DNA from 4 places in the Anaerobacillus sp. QJM3NY_17 genome. Region 4 is predicted to be linked to each of the others. Evidence: riboswitches for the same ligand, from Rfam matches in the RefSeq annotation. Region 4 holds a riboswitch; each other region holds the start of a gene.
What was found. A riboswitch is a leader RNA that binds a small molecule or an ion and turns the genes downstream of it on or off. The one in region 4 is predicted to bind S-adenosylmethionine.
Positions count from the first base shown of each region.

Region 1: it holds a riboswitch for S-adenosylmethionine, as region 4 does, so the genes downstream of both, AC0VYV_RS17765 (methionine ABC transporter ATP-binding protein) here and AC0VYV_RS14515 (methionine biosynthesis PLP-dependent protein) in region 4, are expected to answer to the same signal.
Region 2: it holds a riboswitch for S-adenosylmethionine, as region 4 does, so the genes downstream of both, metX (homoserine O-acetyltransferase MetX) here and AC0VYV_RS14515 (methionine biosynthesis PLP-dependent protein) in region 4, are expected to answer to the same signal.
Region 3: it holds a riboswitch for S-adenosylmethionine, as region 4 does, so the genes downstream of both, AC0VYV_RS13720 (Na+/H+ antiporter NhaC family protein) here and AC0VYV_RS14515 (methionine biosynthesis PLP-dependent protein) in region 4, are expected to answer to the same signal.

Region 1 is NZ_CM149685.1:3,420,284-3,428,197, reverse strand. It holds gene leuD (3-isopropylmalate dehydratase small subunit) at 1-354, shown strand, start outside; gene ilvA (threonine ammonia-lyase) at 351-1,361, shown strand; SAM riboswitch class I at 1,494-1,603, shown strand; gene AC0VYV_RS17765 (methionine ABC transporter ATP-binding protein) at 1,783-2,805, shown strand; gene AC0VYV_RS17760 (methionine ABC transporter permease) at 2,798-3,466, shown strand; gene AC0VYV_RS17755 (MetQ/NlpA family ABC transporter substrate-binding protein) at 3,490-4,329, shown strand; gene AC0VYV_RS17750 (L-lactate dehydrogenase) at 4,383-5,333, opposite strand; gene AC0VYV_RS17745 (carboxymuconolactone decarboxylase family protein) at 5,585-5,887, shown strand; gene AC0VYV_RS17740 (YuzK family famiily protein) at 6,115-6,291, shown strand; gene sufC (Fe-S cluster assembly ATPase SufC) at 6,637-7,422, shown strand; gene sufD (Fe-S cluster assembly protein SufD) at 7,441-7,914, shown strand, end outside.
Region 2 is NZ_CM149685.1:3,436,996-3,444,909, forward strand. It holds gene ilvE (branched-chain-amino-acid transaminase) at 1-117, opposite strand, end outside; gene AC0VYV_RS17815 (O-acetylhomoserine aminocarboxypropyltransferase/cysteine synthase family protein) at 987-2,285, opposite strand; gene metX (homoserine O-acetyltransferase MetX) at 2,287-3,375, opposite strand; SAM riboswitch class I at 3,526-3,636, opposite strand; gene AC0VYV_RS17825 (TlpA disulfide reductase family protein) at 3,850-4,275, shown strand; gene AC0VYV_RS17830 (anti-sigma factor domain-containing protein) at 4,351-5,589, opposite strand; gene sigI (RNA polymerase sigma-I factor) at 5,611-6,375, opposite strand; gene AC0VYV_RS17840 (thioredoxin family protein) at 6,713-7,030, opposite strand; gene AC0VYV_RS17845 (toprim domain-containing protein) at 7,100-7,432, opposite strand; gene AC0VYV_RS17850 (TraR/DksA C4-type zinc finger protein) at 7,586-7,914, opposite strand, start outside.
Region 3 is NZ_CM149685.1:2,611,443-2,619,356, reverse strand. It holds gene AC0VYV_RS13735 (Y-family DNA polymerase) at 382-1,638, shown strand; gene AC0VYV_RS13730 (YolD-like family protein) at 1,653-1,982, shown strand; gene AC0VYV_RS13725 (alpha/beta fold hydrolase) at 2,144-2,983, shown strand; SAM riboswitch class I at 3,177-3,280, shown strand; gene AC0VYV_RS13720 (Na+/H+ antiporter NhaC family protein) at 3,351-4,646, shown strand; gene AC0VYV_RS13715 (hypothetical protein) at 4,734-5,411, opposite strand; gene AC0VYV_RS13710 (SLC13 family permease) at 5,705-7,324, shown strand; gene AC0VYV_RS13705 (MFS transporter) at 7,357-7,914, shown strand, end outside.
Region 4 is NZ_CM149685.1:2,757,791-2,765,704, reverse strand. It holds gene metH (methionine synthase) at 1-1,514, opposite strand, end outside; gene AC0VYV_RS14525 (bifunctional homocysteine S-methyltransferase/methylenetetrahydrofolate reductase) at 1,555-3,411, opposite strand; gene metC (cystathionine beta-lyase) at 3,408-4,601, opposite strand; gene AC0VYV_RS14515 (methionine biosynthesis PLP-dependent protein) at 4,588-5,718, opposite strand; SAM riboswitch class I at 5,792-5,902, opposite strand; gene AC0VYV_RS14510 (DUF1189 domain-containing protein) at 5,988-6,797, opposite strand; gene AC0VYV_RS14505 (Na/Pi cotransporter family protein) at 7,035-7,914, shown strand, end outside.

The DNA.
Region 1 (7,914 bases), 660 kb from region 4:
GGTTCATCAAGAGAACATGCTCCATGGGCCCTTCTAGATTATGGTTTTCGAATTGTCATTGCGACAAGCTTTGCTGATATCTTTTATAACAACTGTGTAAAAAACGGTATACTTCCTATCGCTCTTGATCAAGAAACGATCTCGGAGCTTTTTCAAAAAGCAAAGGATGGATACGAACTTAGCGTAGACCTAAGTAAACAGCAAGTAATTGATGGAGAAGGACTAAATGCGTCGTTCGAGATCGATCCTTATTGGAAAGAAATGCTGTTAAATGGATGGGATGAAGTATCTCGAACTTTATCTCTCGAAGATAAAATTAAATTATATGAAGAAAAACAACTTGTAGGAGAGTGAATGACGTTGGGAATTACCAGGAGAAATATAACGTTCATGTCGTAAAAGCAATGGAGAATTTGCTGGAAGCCGTCCACAGGACCCCGCTTCAGCAGTCGACAACGCTTAATGATTATACAAATAAAGATGTCTTCATGAAGATGGAAAACCTTCAACGAACGGGTTCCTTCAAACTTCGAGGTGCCTATAACAAAGTTGCGTCGCTAACGGATATTGAGGCAGCGCGAGGGATTGTTGCTGCATCGGCTGGAAACCATGCTCAGGGAGTGGCGCTTTCTGCTAGAGAGCGTGGAATTAAAGCTAAGATTTATATGCCCGTCCATACACCGACAAGCAAAATTGATGCGACGCGATCTTATGGAGCAGAGGTTGTTCTTGAAGGAGAATCGTATAACGAAGCGTTTAGTGGAGCGGATCGTGAGCGTGTTGAGAAAGGGGCCACATTCGTTCATGCTTTCGATGATCCTGAAGTAATGGCAGGACAGGGAACGGTTGCACTCGAAATGATGCAACAATGTCCTGACTTAGATACGATTCTCGTACCTGTTGGAGGTGGAGGATTGTTAGCTGGAATGGCGATGGCGATTAAGTCGTTCTTTCCTCACGTGAAAATCATCGGAGTCCAGGCTTCTGAAGCATCTGCGACATGGAATCGATTTAAAGGTACTGGTCCTCTTGTCCTTCAATCTGTCAAATCGATTGCAGACGGTATTTCTGTGAAAGAAGCTGGAAAATTAACTTTTCCAATTATTGAAGAGCTTGTTGATGATATGCTAACCGTGTCAGAAGAAGAAATTGCTGCAGCGATTGTCTTTATGCTTGAGAGACACAAAACGCTTGTAGAAGGTGCGGGTGCTGCATCGATAGCTGCTGTCTTATGCAAGTCAAATCGTTTAGAAGGTAAGAGAATTGGTGTTGTTGTTAGTGGAGGGAATGCGGATCTTGCGAAAATATCCCTTTATAAACAACTTTCTCAACGAGCGAAAACCATCAGGCGAATAAGCTGATGGTTTTCTAATGGGATTCAAAGTATATATTTTAGATTATTCCGACTTTTTGCTCAGTAATTGACACTCATAAAGTACCATGCTAGAATTCATTTAGCACTTAACCACAGTAAAGTAATAACAACTATATATCTCTTATTCAGAGAGGTGGAGGGACTGGCCCTATGAAGCCCGGCAACCGTCAAACGACTCGTTTGAAAAGGTGCCAATTCCTGCAAAGCGATTGCTTTGAGAAATGAGAGGAAGACATCGATTTATCAAATGCCTTTCTGCTCAAAGCAGAAGGGCATTTTTTTACTTTACTATACAAAGTGATAAGCGAATTAGGCTTCTAAGTGCACAGAAATAAAGAACAAAGGCATGGGACTGAAGTCCTTTTTCAGGTAGCTGATCATGCAAATGCATAAAGGATGTGAGACATGTGATTGAGCTTAAAGGCATTAATAAGACCTTCTTTTCGAAATCCGGGAAGGTGGAAGCCGTTAAGGATGTTAACCTTGAAGTCAAAAAAGGCGAAATATTTGGTGTTATTGGCTACAGTGGTGCTGGGAAAAGTACGCTAATTCGAATGCTTAACCTTCTTGAGAGACCTACTGATGGGACAGTCACAGTAGCTGGTAATAATCTATCTTCTCTTAATGGGAAAGATCTTCGTGCAGCAAGACAGGAAATCGGTATGATTTTCCAGCATTTTAATATTCTCTGGTCAAGAACGGTACGTGATAACATCGCCTTTCCTCTTGAAATATCAGGTGTTCCGAAAGAAAAGAGAATGAAGCGTGTTGATGAATTAATTAACCTTGTTGGACTCGAAGGTAGGGAAGGAGCTTATCCTTCACAGCTAAGTGGTGGACAAAAGCAGCGAGTGGGTATTGCGAGAGCACTTGCTAACAATCCAAAGGTTTTGCTTTGTGATGAAGCTACTTCTGCTTTAGATCCTAAAACGACGGATAGCATTCTAGAACTTCTGACTGAAATTAATCAGAAACTTGGCCTAACGATTGTCCTCATCACGCATGAAATGCACGTCATACGCAAAATTTGCCATCGTGTAGCCGTTATGGAGAATGGACGAGTAGTGGAGAATGGTTCTGTCCTTGAAGTTTTCCACCATCCACAGGAAGAGATTACGAAAGACTTTGTTAATCAGCTAAGCGAGCCTGAAGAAATGAAGGAATCGATTGCACATCTGGCAACGAGTCAGGATGGAGAACTTGTTCAGTTTACCTTTGTGAAAGGAAAAACAGGTTCACCACTTGTGACAGAGTTGATTCGTGAATTTGATGTGGAAGTCAACATTATTCAAGGGAAGATTTCTCATACACAGGATGGTCCTTATGGAAAACTTTCTGTGTTCCTTAAAGGGGAACCAGTTGTGGTAGAAAAGGCCTTGAATTATGTGCAGGCCCAAGGTGTTAAAGCGGAGGTGATTACGAATGACTGAATCGTTATTTCCTAACGTCAGGTGGGAATCTATGTGGGAAGCCACTCTACAAACAGCGTACATGACGGCAATTTCGGTTCTGGCAACGTTTATTCTCGGAATCCTCCTTGGTTTATTGTTGTTTCTAACAGGTAGAGGGAACATATGGGAAAACAAATTTGTGAATAGTATTATTGCCGGAGTCGTGAACTTATTTCGCTCCATACCATTTATCATTTTGATTATCTTGCTGATCCCTCTTTCGGTTTACATTATAGGGACGATGCTAGGTGCTAATGCTGCCCTTCCAGCCCTTATTGCAGGAGCAGCGCCATTTTATGCGAGGATGGTTGAAATTGCTTTACGTGAAGTAGATAAAGGGGTCATTGAAGCTTCTCAGTCAATGGGAGCATCCAATGGTTCGATTATTTTTAAAGTGCTTCTACCAGAAGCAATGCCAGCCCTTATTTCAGGGATTACTGTGACGGCGATAGCTCTTGTAAGCTACACCGCTATGGCTGGTGTTGTAGGCGCAGGGGGTCTCGGAAACCTAGCTTATCTTGAAGGTTTCCAAAGGAATAATCCTGATGTGACACTTGTTGCAACAGTATTGATATTAGTAATTGTTGCGATTCTTCAGGTTTGTGGAGACATTGCAACACGAGTAATAGACAAAAGATAATGAGGAGAAAAGGAGAGATTATGATGAAAAAGTTTTTATCGCTAATCGTAGTTCTTGCTCTTGCAGTGCTTGCTGCGTGTGGGAATAATGGCGGAAGCAGCGAAGGTTCTGGTGACGGTGAAGATTCGAAGAAAATCGTAGTAGGTGCCTCAAACATCCCCCATGCTGAAATTCTTGAAGAAGCTAAGCCGATGTTAGAGGAAAAAGGAATAGAGCTTGAAATTAAAACATTCCAGGATTATATTCTACCTAATAAGACGCTTGCAAATGGTGAATTAGATGCAAACTATTTCCAAACAATTCCTTATATGGACTTGCAAATGGAAGAAAACGATAATTATGACTTCGTGAATGCTGGAGGCATTCATATCGAGCCAATCGGTGTTTACTCTCAGGATTACAAGAGCTTAGATGAGTTTCCTGATGGTGCTCAGATCATAATGAGTAACTCTGTTTCTGACCATGGACGTATGCTCTCATTACTTGAAGCACAGGGTCTTATCACATTAAAAGAAGGCGTAAAGGCTTCAGATGCAACGGTTGAAGATATTGCTGAAAACCCTAAGAATATTGATTTCAAAACAGATGTTGAGGCTTCACTGCTTCCGCAGATTTACCAGCAAGGTGAAGGTGATGCAGTGATGATCAATACAAACTATGCGATTGATGCAGGACTTAATCCTCAAGAAGATGCCATCGCACTTGAAGATTCAGACTCACCATATGTGAATGTGATTACAGTAAACAAAGGTGACGAAGACAATGAAGCGATCAAGGCGTTAGTAGAAGTTCTTCATTCTGATGAAATTCAGAGTTTTATTGAAGAAGAATACGATGGCGCTGTTGTACCAGTAGACGAATAAGAAAGAAAAAAAGGTTCTCCGCCAAAACGACGGAGGACCTTTTTTTAATTATTTTAATGTTGGAAAACTGGCTTCATCGCTTCTTTTAACGTTTTTGCAGAATGGTGCAATTGGTCTAGCTCGGTTTGATCAAGGTCAAGTTCAATAATTTCACGAATGCCGTTGTTATTTACAATCGCGGGTACGCCAATATACAAATCATCTAAACCATATTCGCCTTCAAGTAACGTAGAGATGGTAAGAATAGAGTTTTCATTTCGAATAATTGCTCTTGTTAACCGTACGAGGCCCATTGCGATACCGTAGTATGTTGCTCCCTTACGATTAATGATATGATAAGCCGCATCGCGAACATTGACGAAAAGCGCATCAAGATCTTCTTTAGCCTCTGGTTTATCTTTAATAAGAGACATGATTGGTCGACTACCGATTGTAGCATGACTCCAGACAGGAAGTTCAGTATCACCATGTTCCCCGAGAATATAGCCATGTACATTTCTAGAATCTACATTAAAATAGTCGCTCAGTAAATAACGGAATCGAGCCGTATCGAGAATCGTACCTGAGCCGATAACCCGTTCTTTAGGCAAGCCTGAGAACTTCCAAGTCGCATAAGTAAGCACATCTACAGGATTCGTTGCAACGATAAAAATACCATCAAATCCACTTTCCATAACGCTTGAAACGATTGTTTTAAAGATCGCAGTGTTTTTATCAATAAGGTCTAAGCGTGTTTCACCTGGTGCCTGATTTGCGCCCGCTGCGATCACGACAATATCTGCGCCTTTGCAATCGGGATAGTCGCCAGCCCAAATCTTCATTGGAGCGCCAAAAGGAAGGCCGTGATTTAAGTCTCTTGCTTCCCCTTCCGCTTTTTCTTTATTTACGTCGATTAGTACAAGTTCGTTTACTAGTTCTTGATTCAATAACGAGAAGGCATAGCTTGTCCCTACAAATCCAGTGCCAATTAATGCTACGCGCGTTGTTTTTCCTTCATACATCATCTTCACCTCTGCTAGTAGATATTGTCTTCATAAGCATCATAACGTATCCGTTTACTTATTAGTGTGACATACATCACATGTAAACGCACTCATCCAAAAACAATTTAAAGAAAATGATGGATAGCTTTGTTACCCAATTCTCATACTAGTAAGGATGATATTGAATAAAGGAGGCCTGTGTCTTGAAACAGGAACAGGAATTTAACAACTTTGCAGAAGCGGCGCTACATGATTATAAAGAAGGATTAGGAATGTTTACAGAGAAGATGCCGCAGTTAGCTAAGAAGTATTCGGCATTTACTGAAGCGTGTTTTAAAGATGGGGAAGTGAGTCAAAAGGAGAAACAAATGATTGCGCTCGGAATATCTATTTTTTCACAAGATGAATATTGCATTATCTACCATACGAAAGGTTGTCTTGATCAAGGATGTTCTGAACAAGAAATACTTGAAACGGTAGGAGTGACAGCTGCATTTGGTGGTGGCGCAGCGATGAGCCAGGCCGTTACTCTCGTTCAGGAATGTATGAAAGATTTGAACCAACCGAAGCATTAATGAATTCGTGTTTCTACTATTTAAATAGTGTATTGTGTCGAAGGACTGAAATAGGGTGGATATGGGAGGAAAAGTAAGAATGGATGTTTTTTAACTATTCAGAACTTCTTTCACCACTCCGGAAACCCCCTCAGCCCTTAAAATGCTGTTTGTAGCTACTAATGTAACGTGGTAAAGTAATTTTGTAAGTAAAACGATATTGAAAGGATTGATTCATTATTAGCCCCATGCGGTTAAACCACACACCTGAAATGGAAAAGGCGATGTACCAGTCTCACGGAGTTGGCTATGCGGAGTATAGTCGTAATTTCAACAAGCGAATGCAAGTCGAGCGAGAGCGTGAGCTGGATCACCGTCGGAGTCTCAAAATGGTTAGTGAATTCGACCGTAAACTATCTAGATGAATCAGCATCCAAAATAACTATGATATACGAAAAACCAGTCTTACGACTGGTTTTTTTGTATGAAGATAATCACGTGTATTTCGTTGTAGCTGTGGTGATTAAATGGTAGGCTTAGAAAGGTATGCAACGAAAATATAAACGATTCATTCTCAATTTGAATAGCAAGCTATACCTTGGCTAACGCTAGAAAGTATGAGTCTTGCGTTCCTTGATATTAGTTTGGATTTGTTATAAAATAAGAATGAAAATAGATTGAGAATGACTCAGCACACATTCCTTGACATACACCTTATAGGTACTACAATAAGGAAGGAATAGTATAAACGTTATTGGAGGTATTCACAAATGGCAGCATCAACTCTAAAGATTGAGAATCTTCATGTTTCCATTGAGGGAAAAGAGATTATCAAAGGATTGAACCTTGAAATAAATGGTGGAGAAATTCACGCAGTAATGGGGCCGAACGGTACAGGGAAATCTACCCTTGCTTCAGCAATTATGGGCCATCCGAAATACGAAATCACTGAAGGCAGTGTCTTCCTTGATAATGAAGATGTACTTGAAATGGAAGTTGATGAGCGTGCAAAAGCTGGACTCTTCCTTGCAATGCAATATCCAAGTGAAGTAAGCGGCGTAACAAACGCTGATTTCCTTCGTTCTGCAATTAATGCTCGTCGTGAAGAAGGCGATGAAATTTCTCTAATGAAATTCATCAAAAAGCTAGACGGTAAAATGGCTGAACTTGATATGGGTGAAGAATTTGCACAGCGTTACCTTAACGAAGGTTTCTCTGGTGGTGAAAAGAAACGTAACGAAATTCTTCAGCTTATGATGCTTGAACCAAAAATCGCTGTTCTGGATGAAATTGACTCCGGTCTAGATATCGATGCGCTTAAAGTTGTTTCTAAAGGTGTTAATGCTATGCGCAATGAAAGCTTCGGTTGCTTGATCATTACTCACTATCAGCGTCTATTGAATTATATTACTCCTGATAAAGTACACGTTATGATGCAAGGTCGCATTGTGAAATCAGGCGGCGCGGAACTAGCACAGCGTCTTGAAGAAGAAGGTTATGAGTGGATTAAAGAAGAACTTGGAATTAAAGACGAAACAGTTGGTCAAGAAGCGTAAGCAGTAAGGAGGATGACAATGTCAGTGGATACGAAAATTGCATTCGATCAAGAATACATTAAATCTTATTCAGAAAAGCGTGAGGAGCCGCAATGGATGGCCTCTCTTCGTTTAAAGGCTTTAGAGAAGTCAGAAAGTCTTCCAATGCCAAGACCTGATAAAACAAAAATCGATAAGTGGAATTTCACTTCATTTAAACACGATGTAGTCGGAGAAGCGATTTCATCACTTGATGATCTTCCTGAAGATGTGCGCGATCTTGTTGCTAAAGATCAACAGTCAGGAAATCTTCTTGTGCACCGTAACTCTACACCTGTTTTCAATCAGCTATCGAATGAGCTGAAAGAACAAGGTGTGATTTTCACAGATATTCAAACAGCTCTTCAAAATCATGGTGATCTAGTTGAGAAGTATTTCATGAAAGACGTTATGAAGGTTGATGAGAACCGTTTAACTGCCGTTCATGCAGCACTTCTTAATAGCGGTACTTTC
Region 2 (7,914 bases), 680 kb from region 4:
CATGCGAATTCCTTCGAATACCCCATCGCCATAGAGAAAACCATGATCGTATACAGATACTTTGGCATCTTCTTTCTTCACAAATTCTCCGTTAAGGTAGATCCACTGTTCACTCACCTTGTTCACTCCTTTCTGTTTGTTAAGTAGACGCAGTAAAGCGTTAGTGTTTAATGATAGGACCAACGTAATCCGGGGTCCTAATTGTGTGTTTGAGTTATTTGAATACTTTGTTTAATTGAGGATTATATTACGCCGGTTTGGACTTAAGGTCAACACCTAAAATATAAGTTTTTTGATAATTTCGATATATCAATCTATTTGGAAACGCTTACAACGTTGGTATGCGTGAGATTTAATCACACGAAAAATTTTTAATTATAAATTCAATAAAACGCTTACAGTTTTAGTTGTTTTATGACAAGGAAATTTAAAAGAAAGATCTGGATCCATCTGTACCTTTTCTTGGCCAAGCCCTCTCCTGATCTTTAAACCATTCCCAAAAAATTTTAAATATATCTTATATACTTTACACCTGCCAACGCCATACGCAGTGCTATCTTCTGTGAGAATTCCTATACTGAGCTATAACTCATTCAAGTATAAACCTGGATTGTTCTAATTATTTTATCCAATTTGATACGAATTGAATGAAACAACAAACCTATCTCAATGAGTAGCATCATAGCGAAGCTCTCGTTTTTATGAAAAAGCATAGTAGAAAAAATCACGACTCGATTTACTTATTGAAAAGAAAAAGATTAAACTAGGAACGACCAAACGGCTTAGTCCTCTTTCGTAATTGACCATTGCATCACCAAAAAGGTAAGCTTTCTTTCTGTATGTTTATTTACAGTTGTCATGTGTATATATGATGAGCTTTGAAGACTAGCCATCTTAGTCTCTCATTCAACATTAGACTTAATGAAGTAAAAAACTGCTAAACTAAAAAAAGCTCTCTTCAAATGGAAGAGAGCTTTAGTGCTGAATTATACGTTAGCTTCAACTTTTGCTTTTGCAATGGCCTGATCCAGGTCAGCAATTAAATCATCAATATGTTCAATTCCAACAGATAAACGAATGAGGTCATCTCGCACACCGGAAGCTGTTAGCTCTTCCGCACTTAGCTGCTGGTGGGTCGTGCTAGCAGGATGAATAATTAAACTTTTCGCGTCTCCCACGTTCGCTACATGAGACCAAAGTTCAACTGAATTAATGATTCCTGCTCCGGTTTCGCGTCCTCCCTTTATTCCGAATACGACGACAGCTCCAGCGCCTTTAGGTAGATACTTTGGCACCAATTGATTCGATACGTGATCCTCATCTTCAGGATAGCTCACCCACTCAACTGCCGGATGATCTTTTAAGTAAGAAACGATTTTTCGAGTATTTGCAATGTGCTCTTTCATACGAACATGGAGTGTTTCTACACCTAGGGCAATTTGAAAAGCGTTAAATGGACTAAGCGCAGCACCTGTATCTCTTAGGAGCTGGACCCTTGCTTTCACGATATACGCGGCTTCGGGTAGCGCTTCTGCGAATACTATGCCATGGTACGTGTGATCGGGTTCGGTGAAGCCCGGGAACTTAGGTGAATTCCAATCAAATTTACCACCATCGACAATAATCCCTCCCATTGTGGACCCGTTTCCGCCAAGCCATTTTGTGGCGGAATGAACGACGATATCTGCTCCATGCTCAATTGGTCTACAAAGATACGGAGTAGCAAATGTATTGTCTATAATAAGTGGGATTCCAGCTTCATGTGCAATATCTGCTACTTTTTCAATATCTAATACATGTAGACCCGGGTTGCCTATCGTTTCTGCAAAAATAGCTTTCGTATTTGGAGTAATGGCTGATTTAAATGATTCCAGATCTTCTGGATCAACAAAATTGGTCTTTATTCCGTATTTCGGAAGTGTAGCAGAAAAGAGGTTATACGTTCCACCGTATAAAGTCGAAGCAGATACAATTTCGTCTCCGCTATTGGCTACATTTAGAATGGCAGTTGTAATGGCAGCCATACCACTTGCAAGAGCTAGTGCTCCAACACCACCTTCTAGTTGAGCAATACGTTCTTCAAGTGTACCGACTGTAGGGTTGCCGATGCGCGAATAGATAAACCCTTCTTCCTTTAAGGCAAATAAATCGGCTGCGTGATCAGTATTATTAAATCGATAAGCATTCGATTGATAAATCGGTAGAGCCCTTGCGCCTGTAGCTGGATCAGCTTGTAAACCTCCATGAATTCCAATTGTCTCCAAATTATATTTTTTCTCTGCCATTTCACTTCACTCCTTCGATATTTTTAGTTAATGTTACTTGTTCCTTTATAAGCGGTCCCCATTTATCAAACTCAACGAGAAATCCATCATGACCAAATTTCGTGTTGATTAAATAAAACGGAGAAGAATGAGCTTGAGCAAACAATTTTTCTAAATCTTCTGGAGGATAGATTAAATCCCCTTTAAATCCAATAGCAAGAATGCTCGCTTTAATGTTCTTGATGATGGATATAAGATTACCTCGCCCTTTACTAATATCATGTGTGTCCATTGCCCTTAATAAATACAAATAGCTATTTGCATCAAATCGGCTTACAAGCTTATTTCCTTGATAGTGTAAATAAGATTCCACTTCGTACTGTGCTTCTTTATGATTTTCTTCTGAAGTTTCGATCGCCGCTCGACCGAATTTTTTTTGAAACATTTCATCTGTCCGATAAGAAATCATACCGATCATTCTTGCAGTTGCAAGCCCCGATGTTGGCTGGTGATGAGGATCGTAGTATCCATCCTTCCAATCAGGATCGTTTGTAATAGCAAATCTAGAAATCGCGTTATAAGCTATTCCATACGTATTTAAGCTTGGAGTTACTGCAAGTGGAATCAGATGCTCCATTCCATCTGGGTAAAGGGCACCCCATTCAAGAACCTGCATTCCTCCAAGTGATCCACCAATCACAGCATGAAGGTGATCGATACCTAACACTTCAAGTGCCTTTTTCTGTGAGTGCACCATATCTCTCACTGAAACAAATGGGAAGTCCGCTTTATACTGTTCTCTGGTGACTGGATTAATCGATAGCGGTCCTGTAGAACCGTTACATCCTCCAAGAACGTTAAACGTTATAACTTGAAATTCGGAAGTATCGATATAGCCATCCTTTCCTATTAATCCTTTCCACCAGCCGGGCTCCGAATCACCAATTGTATATTGATTTCCTGTTAATGCATGACAGACAAGAATAACGGGAGCGTCTTCTGGTCCAACGCGTTCATAAGCGAGTTCTACTTCATGTAGCGTCTCGCCCGACTCAAGTGTGAACGATCCAATCAATACGTTCTGAGCTTCGTATCTCGTCTCACTTTCCAAACCCCTATCACCCCTTTCGAGCAATCCGTCTTTATTCATTAAGGCTATAATAATGAGCCATAAATCTAGAACCAATGCTATAAGAAAACGTCGCTTCAATATAAAAAAACCTCTCCGAAAGACAGAGAGGCTTGATTTATTCATCAGCTCCGCTTATCTTTCAGGATTTCTCCTGCAGGATTTGGCACCTTTTCAAACCACAATTGGTTTGACGGTTGCCGGGCTTCATAGGGCCAGTCCCTCCGCCTCTCTAGATAAGTAAGAATATTTTGTTTTTGTTTAATTGAGTTTATTTTAGCAAGGTGGCGCATTAGTGTCAAACACTTTTTCGGAATTATCATTCTTTTCATTTTTTTAAAGAATGTCTAAGTTAATCCAAATTATCGTGAAACAGAGCCTACAGTGTATTAAGTTTGATTAGAATCGAATTTTTGATAAAGTAGCCTTAGAATAATTTTGAAGAGGTGATTGATAGTGCAAGCGCCGTCCTTTGCGTTAGAAGAAGTACAAAGCGGAGAAATCATCAGCTTAACGGACTTCAGGGGGAAACCAGTTATGATTACATTCTGGGCTTCCTGGTGCCCCGATTGTATGAAAGATTTACCGATGAAAGAACAGTTCTACCAGCATGCAGATACTGATACATTAGCATTCTTAACAATTAACGTGACAGGTCGTGAACGGTCAGAAGAAGCCGGTAAAGATTTCACGATCAAAAACAATCTTCCTTTCCTCGTTTTACAAGACAGTGGACGAGAAACTTACGACAAATTTGGTTGTACAGGTGTCCCAACAACTGTATTGCTTAATCAAGATCATCAAATCGCACATGTGTTTGATGACAAATCATCATTTCTTGATATCGCAAAGGCATTGCCCGACATCATGACATCAAAATAAACACACCATAAAAAAAGCCAGAGGGATCCCTCTGGCTTAAAATAATGAAAATAAAATAAATAATAGCATGTTGCGTTATTTGTCTTTTTTATCTTTCTTGTCTTTCTTGTCTTTCTTGTCTTTATCCTGCTTTTCGTCTTTCTTTTTGTCCTTTTTATCCTCTTTTTCTTGAGCTTTTTCTATTTTTTTATCCGATTTTTCCTGAGATTTCTCTATTTTCTCGTTTACTTTTTCAGCTTTCTTTTTTTCTTTGTCTTGTTCTTTAGCTATTATAGAATTAGATTTGTCTTCGTTTTTCTCTATTTTATCTTTTTGCACTTTGTTGTTATCTTTAGAGTCTTCAGTTTGATCTGACGGGCTGGTTTCTTGTTCTGAAGGCGTGTCCTTTTGTTCTTTCTCCACCTTTTCAACCTTATCAGAAGAGCTTTGCTCAGGCTCCTGAAGAACTAAATCACTATCTTCTCGATTCTGATTAGGTACCGTCTTATCGTTCAACTGGACGACAGAATCTTCTAGCTCCAAAGAGCGATCTTTCGACTTTGATTCCACTGCGGTCATGCTTTCGGTCTCTAATTCATCCATGTTTTTGACAGACAAATTCCGTACATCCTCTATTGATAACGTAGCTCCCCGATCAACAGCAGCAAGATAAGTCATATATTTTCCTGGTGTTATCCCATTTTCTATAGCTTTTGCTCGAGTACTATAGTCAGTATCAAGTATGGTTGTAATAGCAACTGCTTGATTGACTAATGCTTCATTCTGTTCTATTCCTTGAATCGTATTCTCAAGCTGATCCTTAATCGCCTGATAACGCTCTTTCTTCTCTACATTTGAGGCGACAATAAGCAGTTTTCTATCTTCTGTTAGATACCCCTCTTTGTCGAGTTTCGAGACTAGGAGCCCTCCAAATTCGCTTAGAGGCATGTTCGTTACCTCTTGATCTAAGTTTAACCCTTCACCGTCCGAATTCCACGCTTGATATTGAACAACTTCAAGGTCGGAGTTGACTCCAACCTCAATACTTGGATTGATATCAAAGCTTACATAGGCCGCAACTGCGTCATTTTGTCTAACAGGAATCACACCTGTCACGATTACAACTAATAACAAAATTGCTGCCATACCGGCCAGGGTGGGCATAGAGGGGGTAAAATAACCTTTTTTCTTGTTTAATGGTTTTGGTGTAAGTTTAATTTCAGAGCCGATTGTTAACGTATGATTTCGCTTCAAATTGATCGTAGTAAACTCCCCATCGGGTGTTAATACAACCGCTTTACGTCCACGAATGTCCATTATGACCCCATTTTTCATCCCCTGGCCCCCTTAATTCAACTACTGTATATATGATTTCAGCGCATTAAATCCACCCAGATGAATTAACGCCACTGCTATTATATACTTTCGATTACGTTCAATCGTTTTTCGACTGCATGTAACGAGCGCTAGCAAATCTTTTATAGGGAGCTGCTTTTTTTCTAGCAAATAACTTGAAAGAATGTCATCTTGAGCAATCAATTGCGCAATCATCTTTGCATTTTCTCTTGCATCAATATGTTTAGGACAGTTTTTGCTCAGAACTTTAAACGTAATGCTAAATTTCTTCAACAATTGTTCGTATTCCTCAATTTCATACATTCTTACTTCACGCTGTCTGTCCATTTCGTATACATCAAGTGCAGCTTTCTGTTCTGCAAAACTATCTTCTAGTCGGCCTTCCTCATCAAGTTCCTCAGGCTCAAGATAAATATACTTATTTTGTCTTGCTTCTTTACGGATATGGTCGATGACTCTTCTTCTAATCACCATATCAGCAAAGGTTAAAAATCTACTTCCTTGTCCTTTTCGAAACTGATCCATCGCTTCGTTAAAAGCTGAAAGTCCGATACTGAACTCATCCATCGAATGATTGATATAACGATTACAAACTTTGGACGTGATTTTCTTAATAAACGGTTGGTAATCTTCTAATAGCTGGTTTCTTAATAACTGGTTTCCGTTTTGTATACTATCAATTTTATCTTCTAATGTAATATTATCTTTTTTATTTTCTTTATGATTTGCGAAATTTCCCATTGTGCTGATTGAAATGGTTGTCATGTTATACACCTCTCATCTTGCAGTCAATTTCTAATTGATTGCTTCTCGGGTTGGATTCTTAGATGTTTTTAGTTTGAGAATTCTAAATTAGTAATTAAAATAAAAATGCGTCACCATTCGTATCAAACATCGGAAAGGTGACTCTATTCAGTTATACCATTCAATCAGCATGAACGAAAATACAATTTTATGACAATGTTACTGTTTCTTTACTTCCTGTTATATTAATTTATCATTATTAATCTTGCTTAATTTTCAGCGAATTGCGTATTCATTCAAGCCCGTCTTGAAGCGATTTTCTAAAACCAGAAAATAACGATAAATTGGTCAAATTTCATCAAACGAATTTGTGTTCACTAAGAAATGCATCCACAGTTACGACTGATTCGAAGGCAAAAAGGGTGTTATTTCCGCCCTTCTCCCTAATAACTGTTAATGCAGGTACACTTTGTATTTTAAGTGTTTCCGCTACCCAAGGAAAATAATTTAAATTACATGAGTAGATATGTGATTCAACCCCTTTAGAGCTCGAAACAATTTGTAACATTCGCTCTGCAATTTTACACGTCTGACAAAAAGGCGTGTAAAAGAAAAAAACAGTGCCTTCCTTTTGTAAAAGTTCACTAACCATGGATTCATCGGTTATGTCTTGCATGTTAATACCCCATTCTATGTAAGAGCGAAAAGGAAGCTTCGTTAAGCTTCCTTTTCGCTCATTTCTTGATTATTGGACGGTCACTACTTTAAATTTCGCCGCCCTTAAAATCCTATTTAAATAATTTATAGGTGTTTCTGCTACTTCACGATGAAGCATTGTAATGTAGAGATGTTCGGCATGTGGAATTTCTTGTGTAAGCTGCCGTCTTAATTTCTCACCGGCATCATCAGCATCTACAAGAACATATACATCCTTCTCCTCAAGCTCTTCACTAAGTTCTTCTAACCTGTCAAAACTAATCGTTCCATAAGTGCAGATAATCTCCACTTGCTCATCTAACACTCTCATTAACTGTTCTTTATCTGTCTTTCCTTCTACAATAATTACTTTATCAGTCATGGCACAACGCTCCATTTCAAGCTGTCGTATCAATTCATTTACTATAGCATATGGTAGTTGAAGCATTTCGTTTCAAGGCATATGATTTAATTTATTCATTTTGAAGTGTTAGATACAACAGCTACTCATTGAGCCAGATGAATGACAGCTTTGTTAATCATTGTCTTGATCAGGATCGTCCTCTTCTAAATATGTTTCAGATGTTGAATTACCGTGTTCATTCTGAAGATCATCTACTGTGCGAAGGCGATCATCGACTCTATTGCCTGACGTTTCAAATGTAGCCTCATCATCCGGTCTATTGCTGTCTTTGGCCTCTTCCAATTGATCTTGTGCTTCTTTGGTACGTATTGCATAAGGAATGGCTTCAAGCCGTTCTTTATCAATTTCTTCACCAGTATCCACACATATTCCGTAATTACCTTCTCGAATACGATCAAGTGCTGTATTAATTAAGCTTAGTCGTTCTCTAGCTGCATCTT
Region 3 (7,914 bases), 150 kb from region 4:
ATTGGTTCTTTAGACTCAGGAGGTGGTGTGCTAATAAATAAGGGCGTTAATGACCATATGAAACGGCATATCCTGGTTCTTTTTCTGTGCGTTTAGAGATTGATGCGCGAGTATTTCTACTTCCCTATCTGTTAATGGAACAAGTGTAGGATCTCCAATACGTATGTGCTCTGATGACTAACTTTCGAGTGAATATCGTTAAGTTCATTGTTACTCTTCTTCCGGTACTTTTCGTTACTTTAGAAAAAAGGGTGATGCTAAGTGAATCGTTTTATGATTGGAAGAAAGTGCTTATTGTAAAGAGAACGTATATTCGGTTAAAATACGGGTATATATAAAGGGAACAAACGTTCTTTTTGATTAGGAGAAGGGGGGATACAAATGGATTATTCTAAATTTCCAAAGAAAACAATCCTATGTATTGATATGAAAAGTTTTTATGCAAGTTGTTCAGCAGTAGAGATGGGGCTTGATCCACTTACATGCTATCTCGCGGTTGTTGGTGATACCGAGCGACAGGGAAGTGTTGTGCTAGCAGCGTCTCCGGCACTAAAAAAGGAATTTGGAATACGAACAGGGAGCAGACTATTTGAAATTCCAAATAATAAAAACATTCATATCGTTAATGCGAGAATGTCTTTATATTTAAAACAATCAATGGAAATAACGAGGCTTTTTCATCGTTATGTACCATCAGAATGTATCCATACGTATAGCGTTGATGAATCGTTTTTGCAGGTTGATGGGACAGAACGACTTTGGGGGAACAAATTTGAAGTAGCTCACAAGATCAGAAATGAAATAAGAGAGACATTCGGATTACCATGTGCCATAGGGATTGGCCCAAATCTTTTAATGGCAAAGCTTTGTCTCGATCTGGAAGCGAAAGAAAAAGGGATTGCAGAATGGACTTATGAAGATATTCCTAAAAAACTCTGGCCGCTTTCCCCGCTAAGTCAAATGTGGGGTATCGGATCGCGTGTCGAGCGAACGTTAAATCGAATGGGGATTATGAATGTAAAGCAGCTTGCGCATTACCCGCTACATCTACTAGAAGAAAAATTCGGTATTATGGGAAATCAGCTCTATCATCATGCGTGGGGCATCGATCTTTCTGAAATGGGTGCGCCGATTATGCAGGGACAGATTAGCTATGGGAAAAGCCAAATTTTGTTGCGAGATTACCATGACGAAAAAGACATTCAACACGTCATTCTTGAGATGAGTGAAGAAGTTGCAAGACGTGCGAGAAAAGCCCGGAAGGCAGGGCGTACGATTAGCCTTGGGATTGGTTATAGTAAAGAAGAAGGCGGGGGTGGCTTTCACCGTTCAAGGAGTATCCACAGCCCGACTGCTATTACGCTCGAAATATACAATGTATGTCTTCAGTTATTTGAGGAGTTCTTTGAAAGAAAAACGGTTCGTAAGATTTCCATTACCCTTTCAAATATTTGCAATGATGAAGAAGTGCAGTTGGACTTATTTAACGCGTCACGCCCAAAGCAGCGGGATCTCGGATATGTGATGGATTCGATCCGTGAGAAATATGGCTCAGATGCGCTGCTTCGTGCCGTTTCATACACAAAGGCCGGTACGGCACTGCATAGAAGTAAACTTGTGGGTGGTCATAAAGCATAGAAGGGGGAAGAAGCGTGATTCGTGATCGCGGAAATATAAAATGGACGTCAATGATGTTACCTGAGCATGTGAAAGAGCTAAGAGATTGGAAAACCGAAGAGAAAAAAAGTGAAAAGCCGGTACTTGATGAACAAAGAATGGCGGAAATGAATGAAACAATATGTGAAGCAATGGCCAATCACAACTCGCTTTGTTTTCAACACTTTAGTGGGGGAGAAACGAAAACTCTCTTTGGATATGTGCACTATGTAGATCCACTTACGAAAGAACTGCGTATTATTGACCATAATGAAAAAAGGACAACGATAAAGCTGCTGGACCTTGTGCACGTAGAGTTAGAATGAAAAAAATGGAGTATCCTCTCAGATGTAAAAAAAGTTTTTCATTTCAGGATTGGGGTAAAATAAGTATAAAGTCAAACCTGAATAAGTGAGACCATCCTGTCTGGTTAGAAACGAAGGGTGAATCAGATCAGATGAATTCAAAATCCGGAGTGAGATGAAAGATGCTATTAGCTCAAAATCTTAAACAAAATACGGAAAAGATCAAAGGAATTGATATTCACTATGAATACTATAGAAATGACACAGCCGTCGATCGGCCAGTATTAACGCTTCTTCACGGTTTTCTATCGTCGAGCTTCAGCTTCAGAAGATTGATACCATTATTAACAAAGGCATATACTGTTGTTGCCATTGATCTTCCTCCGTTCGGAAAAAGTGAAAAGTCTAATCGTTTTGTCCACTCTTATCATAATTATGCGGAAGTGGTGGTTGAACTTTTAGAAAGGCTTTCAATTGATCATACTGTTATGATCGGCCATTCTATGGGTGGGCAAGTAGCAATGAGAGCCTCGGCTATGAAAGATGATCTCGTTAGTAAGAATATTTTACTGTGCAGTTCAGGATATCTTGAAAAGGCTAAACAGAGTCTAGTGTATACATCGTACTTACCTTTTTTCTCGGTATACTTGAAAAGGTGGCTTTATCGAAAAGGTGTTAGAGGAAATTTGCTTAATTGTGTTTATGATCCTTCCCTTATCGATGAAGAAATGATGGATGGATATATCCAACCTTTCTTCAATGAGGGTATCTTTCGGTCATTAGTTAGGATGATTCGAGATCGCGAAGGAGATTTGTCAGAAGTTGAACTAAATCAAATTCATACACCTAGCCTACTAATATGGGGAGAAAATGACAGAGTTGTGCCGTTGAAAATTGGGAAGCGTCTCAGTAAGGATCTCCCAAATGCTAAACTGATCATCTATGAAAAAACCGGTCACCTTCTACCAGAAGAAAAACCGGAATCGATTATGAAGGATATTGAGTGGTTTTTAGGAAAATAAAGATTGATCTATTGCAAAAATTGGTAGTCATACAAAGCTTGAACCAGACTAGTTAATCAGGTAAACTCCTTAAAGGATGAGGAGTTTATTTTGATGCAGTTAATCAAAGTTGACTCATCAGAATAATGCGTGATAAAGTAAAGCTCGTTATGAAAAAGTAAAATGAAGCATGCGCTCATTAATAATTGTATATTTCTTATTAAGAGAAGTGGAGGGACCTGGCCCAAAGAAGCTTCAGCAACCTCTGATGATCAGAAAGGTGCTGCTTCCAGCAAGAGAAATCTTGAGAGATAAGTGCAAAAGCCTTCTTCTCTTGAAGTGGGCTTTTTTTATTGAGACAGAATAAAAGATGAAGGAGACATGAATAATGGAGAAAGAAATAAAGGGGAACGGCCTGGCTTTACTTCCCCTTGGAATATTTATTGTGCTTTTTATTGGTACAGCTATCATAACAAAGGACTTTTATAGTATGCCTGTTATTCTCGCTTCTCTAATTGCGGCGGGCGTAGCTCTTTCGATGAATCGAAAAGAAAGCTTTATGAAAAAAGTGGAAGTGTTTTGTCGTGGAGCAGGTAATACGAATATCATATTAATGATTTTGGTCTTTTTACTGGCTGGGGCGTTTGCCGGAACAGCTGAAAAAATTGGAGCAGTAGATTCGATTGTTAATTTAGGTATATCAATTCTACCGGCTAATCTTTTAATCGTAGGTTTGTTTGTCATTGGCTGTTTTATTTCTATTTCGATGGGTACATCGATGGGAACGATTGTAGCACTTGCTCCCATTGGAATTGGAATTGCAGAGCAAACCGGAGTTGCCCCGGCACTGGCTTTATCAGCGGTCATAGGTGGGGCAATGTTTGGTGACAATCTTTCTATGATTTCAGATACTACGATTGCGGCAGTACGCACACAAAATACGCAAATGAAAGATAAATTCAAAGTAAACTTTTTTATAGTCTTGCCAGCTGCTATCGTAACAGCCATTATTTATGGTGCTTTAACGATGGGAGAGCAAGCAACGGTTGGAGGAGATCACGCATTTGATTTCGTTACAATTATCCCTTATTTAGGTGTACTGATCGCAGCGATCGCTGGTGTTAATGTTCTTATTGTACTTGTAAGTGGTACCTTATTTGCTGGGATTGTAGGTTTATATAACGGAACATTTGGAATGAGTGGACTGATCTCCACGGTTACAGAGGGCATAAAAGGGATGGAAGACCTTGCCATGATTGCACTCGTCATCGGAGGGATGATTGAAGTCATTAAGCATAACGGAGGAATACAATACGTATTGGACAAAATCCTGAGCAAAGTAACTTCTCGTAGAGGAGCAGAGTTTGGTATCGCCGGTCTCGCAAGCGTGCTTGATTTATCAACAGCTAACAACACCATTTCGATCATAATGGGGGGGCCACTTGCGAAAAACATTTCCGAAGAATATGGGGTAGACCCACGAAAGTCTGCTAGTATTCTTGATATTTTCTCAGGTAGTATACAGGGCATGCTCCCATATGGGGCACAGGTGCTTGCAGTAGCAGGTCTTGCGTCGATTTCGCCACTCGCTCTACTACCGTATTCAATTTATCCAATCCTCATTGCTATTGCAGGAATTATTGCGATTTTCATCAACTATCCCTCTATTTCGAAAAAGGGCTAAAGTGATAGTAAACAGAATCTTGAATTAAAATTTGATATGAGCATTTAAAAAGCAGGTAGCTCAATTTGAGCTACCTGCTTTTTTTTATTATCCTTCGATTTGTTTTTGAAGATGCACAATTCGTTGAGGAAGAATGTACAAGTATTCAATAAGTGAATCTAGTAAGTCGATAATTAAGTTGGCCGTTTCTTCGCTTGTAGCTTTCTCAAGACAAAGGAGGTTATTTAAATTACTACCTTTGCCTAGTAGGTGTCCTAGTTTTACAATTGGTTCTTCTAAATCAATCTGTTTAGCAAGTGTTTCTAGCTGTTTAGAAAGTGGCTGTCCTAGCTCATTTTCAGATAGAAAACTACCTGTAATGCTCTCAAGAACACGATTAGCCATTACAGCCGTTGCGGTCCAATCCTTCATGTTATGTACATTCACTGCTGAGCGATAAACACGCTCAAGGTCATCGGGTAATCTAGCTGTGCTAGTCAGTCTGCCGAGCGGCTCTCGTGTAAAAGAGGTTTGATGCACGAATAGCTCAACTTCTTCTCCGCGATCATTATGGGACGTTTTAATGAGTATGAAAAGCACAGCTTCTTTACAAATAGAGCAGCGAGAAAGCGTGGAGAACACAGCCTGATTAATTTGATAATCGAACTTCAGTTGAAATGAAGCATCGCTTCCGCATTCTGGACATTCTGTATTAGCTGATTTTGGAAGCTTTGTTTGTCCGTATTTCACAACCGAATTAATAGTAGTCTGTTGTATCTTTCTCATCATATACCCCCTGGATCGATTTTGAGCAACTTGTTGTGGATTGTGTATCTATACTTACATTTAATCATTGAGTTTATTTATTTTGAATTATAAAAAACATATCATCAACTTATAATTTTCGCCCCAAATGGAAATTTAAGGGGGTTGAAATGAATTACTTGTATGGAAATGGAAAAACGAATCAAAAGTCCTTTCTTGAAAGAGAGTAATAAAGTACCAAAATTGTGAATTTATTGACAGATGTGGCGAGCGAATTCTACACTATAGTTTAATGAACGATAGGAGGTATGACTATGGAACAACACCTTTGGAACCAATTATGGAAAGAACATGATCGAGCAAAAGATCTCTTAACATTCGCTTCTTCACACACGCCGGAAATCCCTTCAAAAAGTTCTCAAAAAAATCCAGGTTATGCATCTGGACCAGATCCTGCTTATGATAAAAGGAAACTGACGGGGTTGATCCTCGGACCGGTCCTTTTTCTTAGCATAATGTTGTTTTTTAATCCAAATGGTCTTTCAGAAGCAGGTTTGGCCATCTTAGCAAGTACGGCGTGGATTGCAACGTGGTGGATTACAGAAGCCATTCCGATACCGGCGACGTCTCTTTTACCATTAATTTTATTTCCACTAACGGGCGGACTAAAAGGTGATTTAACAGCATCAGCTTATGGCGATAACACCATTTTTCTCTTTATGGGTGGTTTTTTGATCGCGCTTACAATGCAGAAGTGGCATTTACATAAACGAATTGCTCTTTTCATTATATCAGCAATAGGAACAAGTACAGAGAGAATTGTACTTGGCTTTATGATTGCAACAGGCTTTTTATCAATGTGGATCTCAAACACGGCAACGGCTATGATGATGGTGCCAATTGGGCTGGCGGTGATTTATCAAGTATCCGAGCAGCTTGATATGAAGCAAGAAGGGATTCCGCAATTTAATTTTGGAAAAGCCATTATGCTTGGCATCGCGTACAGTGCCTCAATTGGTGGTTTAGCAACATTGATTGGAACACCTCCTAATACCATCTTTGCAGCGGTGGTCAATGAGCTATATGGCATCGAGATTTCATTTGCCCGCTGGATGATGTTTGGCGTACCTTTAACTGTTCTTCTTTTATTTGGCTGCTGGTATTACCTTGTGAAAATGGCATTTCCGATGAATGTTAAAGAGCTGCCAGGCGGGAAAGAGGTGATTAATAAGGAGAAAGCGGATCTTGGGAAAATGTCTATGGAAGAAAAGGTCATTATGGTAGTTTTTTCTTTCACTGCGGTTGCCTGGATTAGCCGTTCCTTTGTTTTAAGTGAGCTTAATCCGAATATAAATGACACTGTCATCGCGATGACTGCAGCGCTATTACTTTTTCTTATACCTGCCCCTTCGAAAAAAGGTGCCTTTCTTTTAGATTGGGATACAGCAAAAGGATTACCATGGGGAATTCTTCTATTATTTGGAGCCGGACTCGCCATTGCTTCTGGCTTTCAGGAATCAGGACTTGCGAATTGGATTGGGGAGCAATTAACGGTTCTTGAAGGCATCCATCTGTTCGTCATTTTACTACTTGTCACATCGCTTGTTATTTTCTTAACGGAGATTACATCAAATACGGCGACGGCGACAATGATGTTTCCAATCATGGCGTCTCTATCATCCGCGATCGGAGTTCATCCTTATGCTCTAATGATTGGGGCAGGAATTGCGTCAAGCTGTGCTTTTATGCTTCCGGTTGCAACCCCTCCGAACGCCGTTGTATTCGGGTCAGGCTATTTAAAAATCCCAGATATGGCGAGAGCAGGTTTCTGGCTAAACCTAACATCTGTCGTCATTATTACACTGGCGATTTATTTTTATATGCCAGTGGTGTGGGGAATTGATCTCACTCAAATTCCCAATCAGTTAAAATAAAAGTAAGATAGAAAATTGAAGGTGATGATCAAGTGTCAGTTGTTCTAAATAACAATCAGCCATATACATCAAAAGATGCGGGTTTCTGGCGAGCGGCGGTTAGTCTTGGATGTGGAGCATTATTAGTCTTTTCGGCACTTTATGCTTTTCAACCGTTGCTTCCAATATTTGTGAGTGAATTTCATTTAACGGCAACAACGTCAAGCTTACTTATGTCCATGCCCGTCATCACGATGATACCAGGACTTCTTATACTTGGCTTTATTTCAGACCGCTATGGGCGAACAGTAGTGATGAAAATATCGCTCCTTTTTGTCCTTAGTTCATTACTAATAATGCCGTTTATGAATTCATTCCTTCTTCTGCTTATTATTCGGTGTATTGAGGGATTCTTTCTTGCAGGTATACCGGCATCGGCGATGGCTTATCTTGCAGATGAAGTAGCTCCAAGTAACGTAGGACTTGCTACGAGCATTTTTATTGCGAGCAATGCAATGGGGGGACTTAGTGGACGAGTCGCAACAGGATATTTGACTGACTTATATAGTTGGCAAGTAAGTTTTATCATCCTTGCAGGGTTTGCTATTATA
Region 4 (7,914 bases):
ATAAGCTTTATCCCTTCAATTGTTTCAGAAGCTGAGCCGATGTATTGTTCATCGCCTGTTCCGATTGGAAAAACAAGTGGATCAAAAATGATATCTGAAGATTTGAGACCGTATTTAGAAACGAGTAGCTCATGTGAGCGTTTGGCAACTTCGAGCTTACGTTCAGCTGTTATCGCCATCCCTGACTCATCAATAGTGCCAACTACAACGGCGGCGCCATATTTATGAATAAGAGGAGTGACAGCTTCAAATCGTTCTTCTCCATCCTCGAGGTTAATTGAGTTGATGATCGCTTTTCCTTGTGAATAAGAAAGGGCTTTTTCAATCACCGCGTCATCTGTTGAGTCAATGATAAGAGGGGTTTTTACTTTATTTACAACATATTTCATGAAATTCTCAATATCTGCAAGTTCGTCACTGTCAGGATTTGCTAGGCAAATATCGATAACCTGCGCTCCTTTTTTTACTTGTGAGCGAGCTATTTCAGAAGCCTCTTCAAATTTCTCCTCAGCTATAAGACGTTTGAATTTCCGTGAACCAATCACATTTGTCCGCTCTCCGACAAGAACAGGTCTTGTGTTTTCATCATAGATAAATGGCTCAATCCCTGAAATTGCGTGCGGGTGGGAGTGAGGTGCTTTTCTAGGCTGAACATTCTTCACAGAATCTGATATCGCTCTGATATGAGCAGGTGTCGTTCCACAACAACCGCCAACTACATTTAGCCATCCTTTTTCCGCAAATCCTCTAATTTTTAATGCCAAACTTTCTGGCGTTTCATGATAATGCCCCTCTTCATCTGGAAGACCCGCATTTGGATAGCAACTCACAGAAGTTGTGGCAAGATCTGATAGAGATCGGAGGTGATCTCTCATAAATTCTGGTCCTGTTGCACAGTTTAGACCAACAACAGCTGGGTTCATGTGTTCAAGTGATAAATAAAAAGCTTCAATGCTTTGACCTGCGAGAGTTGTTCCCATCGGTTCGATAGTACCAGAAATGATAAGGGGAACAGAACGATTGCTTTCTTTAAAAGATTTTGAAATCCCAATAAAAGCGGCTTTAACATTTAGCATATCCTGACTTGTTTCAACAAGGAGGAGATCTACGCCACCTTCTAGTAATCCTTTTGCTTGTAATTGATAGGATCGGCATAGAGCTTCAAATGTAGTGCCACCTGTAACAGATAATGTTTTTGTTGTTGGCCCCATTGAACCAGCTACAAAACGGGGCTTATCAAATGTCGTCACTTTGGAAACTGCTTCTTTTGCTAGAATGGCAGATGTGTAGTTAAGCTTTTCAGCAAGATGGCCAAGATTATATTCGTCGAGTACGAGATCGGTCGCTCCGAAAGTGTTCGTTTCAATAATATCAGCACCACAAGCTAAGTAATCATCATGTATTGAGGAGATAAGGTCTGGTCTTGTTAAAGATAAGTATTCGTTGCAGCCTTCGAAATCTTCACCACCAAAATCAGCGGGCATAAGATTAGCCTGTTGAATCATTGTTCCCATGGCTCCATCAAGAACAAGAATTCTCTTCTTAAGTAGATCTTCAAATGAGGGGTAGACCACTATGAATCTTCCTTTCTTCTTCAATACGAGTTTTTTCTTTAATGTAACGAGTTAATTCTACTGTTAATTCGTAGCGCAAAAACGGTGTTATTAAATAAATGCCATTGAATAAATCGAATGCTGCATCAATTAAGGACTTTGCGATGGCGAGTCCTTCATTTTGTGACTCACTGGCATCGGTGGCTGTGGACATTCGCTTACGTATTGAATCAGATAATTTTATTCCTGGTACTTCATTATGCAGGAATTCGGCATTTCGATAGCTTGTTAACGGCATGATTCCGATGTAAATAGGGCACGTTAAATGTTTTGTAGCTTCATGTACTTCGATTAATTGTTCTTCGCTATAGATAGGCTGACTAATAAAATAATCCGCCCCATACTGCTGTTTTTTCTCAAGTCTTGCGACAGCTCGATCAAGATGGCGAACATTAGGGTTAAAAGCTGCTGCGATCGAAAAGGAAGTCTTCATCCCAAGTGATTTACCGGAATAAGATAACCCGTTGTTGAATTGTTTGATTAACCGGATAAGGTCGAAAGATGATACGTCATATACAGAAGTTGCACCTGGAAAATCTCCTATTTTTGTAGGATCTCCAGTAACAGCGAGTACCTGATTAATTCCCAGTGTATGAAGCCCCATTATATGCGATTGTAATCCGATGATATTCCGGTCTCTACAAGCTATGTGCACGAGAGGGCGAACATTAAATTGTGACTGAATAGTTGATGCCATAGCTGTATTGCAAATACGAGGTGAGGCAAGGGAATTATCAGCTAGTGTAATAGCATCTACTCCGACTTCTTGTAGGGCCTTCGTACCTTGGAGATACTTCTTTGTATTTAGCTTCTTAGGCGGATCAAGCTCTACGATAACAGAACGTTGCTTTTGAGCAATTTCATGCAAGTGGGGCAAACGTTCTATGTTGTTTTCGGTTTGTGTGACTTCTTTAGCTATTACTTCTATTTTTTTATGAGTAATAGGTTTTGTTCCCTTTAAAGCTTTTGAAACAGCAGCAATATGTTCTGGTGTTGTACCACAACATCCTCCAATTAATCGAACACCTTGTTTGCGGAGAGATTCAGCACTTTGTTTAAAATAATCAGGGGCAGTGGGGTAAACCAATCGTCCCTCCTCATAGTCAGGTAAACTTGCATTTGGATAAGCAGAGAGATAACTAGTTGAAAGGGGGACCTCTTCAAAAGCTTGAATCATGTGATATGGCCCTAGTCTACAATTAACACCTGTCACATCTGCTCCAGACTTTTCTAATTGTTTAAGAGCAGATGGAAGGGAGGTCCCGTTTTGTAAAACCCCGGGTTCATGCATGGAAACTTGAGCTATTATGGGGAGGTTCGTTTGTTTTCGAGCAATCCCAAGGACTGATGAAATTTCTTCAAGATCGTAATAAGTTTCGAGTAAGATCCCGTCAACGCCCTCAAGTAGAAGACAGTATAACTGTTCTCTAAAGCTACGTTTGATTTCATCAAGAGAAGTCTTTTGAGTATTGATTCCTCGTATGCCACCGATCGTTCCAAATACATAAGTCGCTTTGTTTGCTGCTTGTCGAGCTAATTTAACAGCTTCAGTGTTCATTTCTTTTACAAGATCTTCAAGACCATATCTCGCTAATTTACTGTAGTTTGCTCCATAGGTGTTCGTTTGTATCACGTCTGAACCTGCTTCTACATATGCGCGGTGTATGTTTAATACTTGCTCTGGATGCGATAGGTTTAACTCTTCAAAACATTGATCTACCCCATATGAATAGAGAAGTGTTCCCATCGCGCCATCACCGATTAGAATATTGTTTTTTAATTTATTAAGGAAACTCATAGTTGACCACTCGCTTCGGAAGCGGAGTATTGCTTTCTAATAGCTGCAAATCCAATTTTGAAATCTTTTAATAAATCATCAGGATTTTCAAGTCCCACAGACAATCGCAATAATCCATCTGTGATGCCTCGTTTTCTTCGTTCTATAGGAGGCATAGAAGCATGTGACATTCTAGCTGGATAGGAGAGAATTGATTCTACGGCACCAAGACTTACCGCGAAAACAGGAATTTGAACATGCTTTGTGAATAGACGCACGGCATTTTCATCAGGTAACCGAAAGGACAAAACTGCACCAGGACCAGCGGCTTGATAAATATGAGTGGAGTGACCAGGGTGATAAGAAAGCCCTGGATAAAAGACTTCTTCTACCATCTTTTCTTTAGTAAGAGCATGCGCAAGACGAAACGCAGATCTAGACGATTGATCTAGCCGACAATGCAATGTTTTTAAGCCACGGAGAACTAACCAGGAATCGTGAGCGCTTAAAATCGATCCAAACGAGTTTTGCAGGAATGCAAGCTGTTCCGCTAATTCCTCACTTTTTACGGCAGCAAGACCAGCGACGACATCGCTATGTCCTGAAATGAATTTCGTAGCACTATGCAATACGATATCGGCTCCGAAGTCTAACGGACGTTGTAGAGCAGGTGTCATAAAGGTGTTATCGACAAATGTTAAACAATTATTCGCTTTAGCTAATTTAACAACGGCTTGAATGTCAGTTACCTTCAGTAAAGGATTAGAAGGCGTTTCGATATAGATTACTTTAGTATTGGATTGAATACCTCTCGCCACTTCATTTAAATCTGTCATGTCTACAAAAGTATGTTTAATTCCAAATCTCCCGAGAACGTCGTGAATCATGCGATACGTCCCACCGTAGACGTCTTCAGATATAAGAACGTGATCGTTTTGTGAAAGGAGCATAAACGAGGTGGCGATAGCGGCCATCCCAGAAGCAAACGCAAATCCCTTAACCCCACCTTCAAGATTGGCAATTGTTTCTTCAAGCGCTTCGCGAGTGGGGTTGCCTGAACGACTGTAATCGTATTTTCCAGGTTGGTCAAAATCCATCTGATGAAATGTAGAAGCCTGTTGGATAGGGACGCTAACAGCTCCCGTAGCTTTATCAAATTTGTGATCGTTATGAAGAAGTTTTGTTTGAAATGTATAATCAGTATTTGTCAATTTGAACAACCTCCTCTTTAAAAATGGACAATGCTTGATTCAGGTCCTGTATTAAGTCATCAATGTTTTCAATCCCAACAGAGAAACGTAGCAGTCGATTGCACACCCCTTTTTCAAGTCTGATGTCTTCTGGTATCTCAGCATGAGTTTGCGTTGAAGGATATGTGATAAAGCTTTCTACCCCTCCAAGACTTTCAGCAAATGTGACAAGTGTTAATTTTCTAAGAAAGAGATCTACCCATTCTTCGGAGCGCAATCTGAAAGAAAGCATCCCACCTTTATCTGGATAAAAAACGTCTGTTATTGCTTCATGATTTGTTAAAAATTCAGTTATCTTTCTGGCATTCTCTTCATGCTGCTTCATTCTGAGTGGCAAGGTTTTCATGCCTCTCATTAATAACCAGGAATCAAAAGGAGAAAGCACAGCGCCTGCACCGTTTTGGTATTGTTGGATTTCAGCGCAAATATTCTCACCTTTTGCAACCACAAGCCCTGCGAGAATATCATTATGACCGCCTAAATACTTAGTGGCACTATGCACGACGATATCCGCCCCAAGCAGTAGTGGGTTTTGTAGAAGAGGGGTGAACAAAGTATTGTCTACAATAAATAATAGGTCCCTGTTTTCTGTTATCCGTGCAATTTTTTCAAGATCTGTTAATTTCATTAATGGATTAGATGGATTTTCAACAAAAATGGCTTTTGTACGGTGAGTTAGGAGTGATGAAAGTTGTTCATTTCTTTGTGTATCAAAATATGTGAAGGAGATACCATAATGTTTTTCAGCATGGGCAAATAATCGATAAGTCCCACCATACAAATCATCTGAGACGAGAATATGGTCGCCGCTTTTGAATATGGCAAGGATTGCTTGAATCGCAGCCATTCCGGAACTAAAAGCAAATCCCTGATCACCATGTTCGAGTTCTGATATAGCGGATTCTAAAATGGATCGTGTCGGGTTTTTGGTTCTTGAATAATCGAATCCGGTGGATTGACCGATGCCTTCATGGCTATACGATGTGGAGAAGTACACTGGAGGATTTACCGCACCGGTTTTAGTATCTGAATGATTACCTAATTGGACAAGTAGTGTTTCTAACTGTTTATTCGACATAATCAATCTCCTTTTCATTGAATAAGGGCAATAAAAAAAGCCCTCTATAAGAAGAAGACTTTGGTTGCTCTTCTTCTTATCTTCCAAGTTGAAATCAACTTGCTGGAGTTAGCACCTTACCAGAAAATATCTGGTGGTTGCTGAAGCTTCATAGGGCCAGTCCCTCTGCTTCTCTTGATAAGAATTGAAAATATATGGAATTTTATTGTGTCGCTTTTTTCATAATCTACATCACTTTAAAGTGAAAAGCAAGGGATTTGAGTAAATTATCAAAATTTTTCTTCTGTTGAATCATTTGCTCGCTCGTTCGTTACACGTTTTTTTGGTAACGGGATTTCTTTAATCGTAAGATAAAGTAGCATGATGGCCACAATCCAATAAAGTAGGAATCCTAAAGGGACTGCTGTTTTAATGAGTGCCATAATCGCAAAGAAGAGCGTTGGAATTGTTACTGAATAAACAGATAAGACCCAAAGTTGTTTATAAGAAGCTTTTCTTCCGGTAATACTTCTCAATAGTAGTCCAATTGTAGCTAGTACGGTAACTCCTATAAACTTAAGGCCGGTTTGAAACAAATAGATAACGAATATCAGTAACGGAATAAAGATAGGGAGCAGGTTGTCCAGATTATTACTTAGCTCATTAACATCTTGCTTCGTGAAAGTCATCGAACTAAAGTTACTGTAATTAAACTCCTGTCTAGCACCGCTATCTACAACGATTACACGATCTTTTAGGAATGCGATAACGGAATCATATTGATCAACATCATCAGGCTTTGTCTGGTCTGTCGCATCAAAAATAAAAGTATTTTCATCATTTTGTCGAATAAGCGGTTCAGACTGTTCACTTGTTAAAGATCCGTCCTCTAAAGTGAATTCTGGTAGATCTGACATATGTGTTTTGAGATCCTCATAAGCGTTTGTAAAGGATAGAGCCGTCATAATTCCTACTGGCACAGAAGAAATGAACATAAGTAAAAACACGTACAATATTGGCTTGCCTAGCTTTTGAAAACGGAATCTGGCCATCATCTTAGGGGAAAATAAGCTGTAGTAAAGTTGTTTAAAAACGTTCAAATTAATAATCTCCTTTCTAAATGTGGAGCGTTTCTCCACCCAATCAGTTTATCTTATATAGAGAGAAGGGAACAGTATTCTTGGTGAAACTTTATTGAAATAAATTTGTTTTCAGCATAATATCTTTACAAATCTATATTAACTCTTTACAAAGGGGGGAGCGATGTAGATAATAGACAAGGGACTTTGTTGAGTATTGTCGAAAAAAATAAAACATAAGTGCAAGGGGTTGAAATGATGGAACTCAACGTTCAGGAGATGATCTTTCAGTTTGTGGGAGGTCTTGGTATTTTCCTGTTTGGACTAAAGTATATGGGAGACGGCCTTCAACGATCAGCAGGTGATCGATTAAGAGACATTCTCGATCGTTTTACGACTAACCCGTTTATGGGTGTGCTCGCTGGGGTCATTGTAACTATTCTCATACAAAGTAGTTCAGGAACAACGGTTTTAACAGTCGGTCTTGTTAACGCAGGATTTATGACTCTGAAGCAAGCAATTGGCGTTGTAATGGGTGCGAACATTGGTACAACTGTTACAGCATTTATTATTGGTTTTCCTATTAAAGATTACGCACTTCCAATTATAGCCATCGGTTCTTTGTTAATTTTCTTCTTTAAAAACAAGAAAATTAACTACGCTGGTCAAATCGTCTTCGGATTTGGTGCGTTGTTCTTTGGACTTGAATTAATGAGTACGGGAATGAAACCACTTCGTAGCCTTGAGGCTTTCCAAGAATTAACAGTAAGCATGAGCTCGAACCCACTGTTAGGCGTTGTGATCGGTACAGTATTTACTGTCATTGTACAAAGTTCCAGTGCGACAATTGGTGTATTGCAAGGTCTTTATTCACAGAACGCAATGGATATTCAAGCTGCATTACCAGTTCTGTTTGGAGATAATATCGGTACAACGATTACCGCAGTTCTTGCTTCTATCGGTGCATCCGTTGCCGCTAGACGTACAGCACTGACTCACGTTATTTTCAATTTAATTGGAACGGCGCTTTTCCTAATATTCTTATTCGCCTATACGCCGTTTATTGAATACTTAAGAGATGCATTAAACTTAACACCGGAAATGACGATTGCATTCGGACACGGGATCTTTAACATTA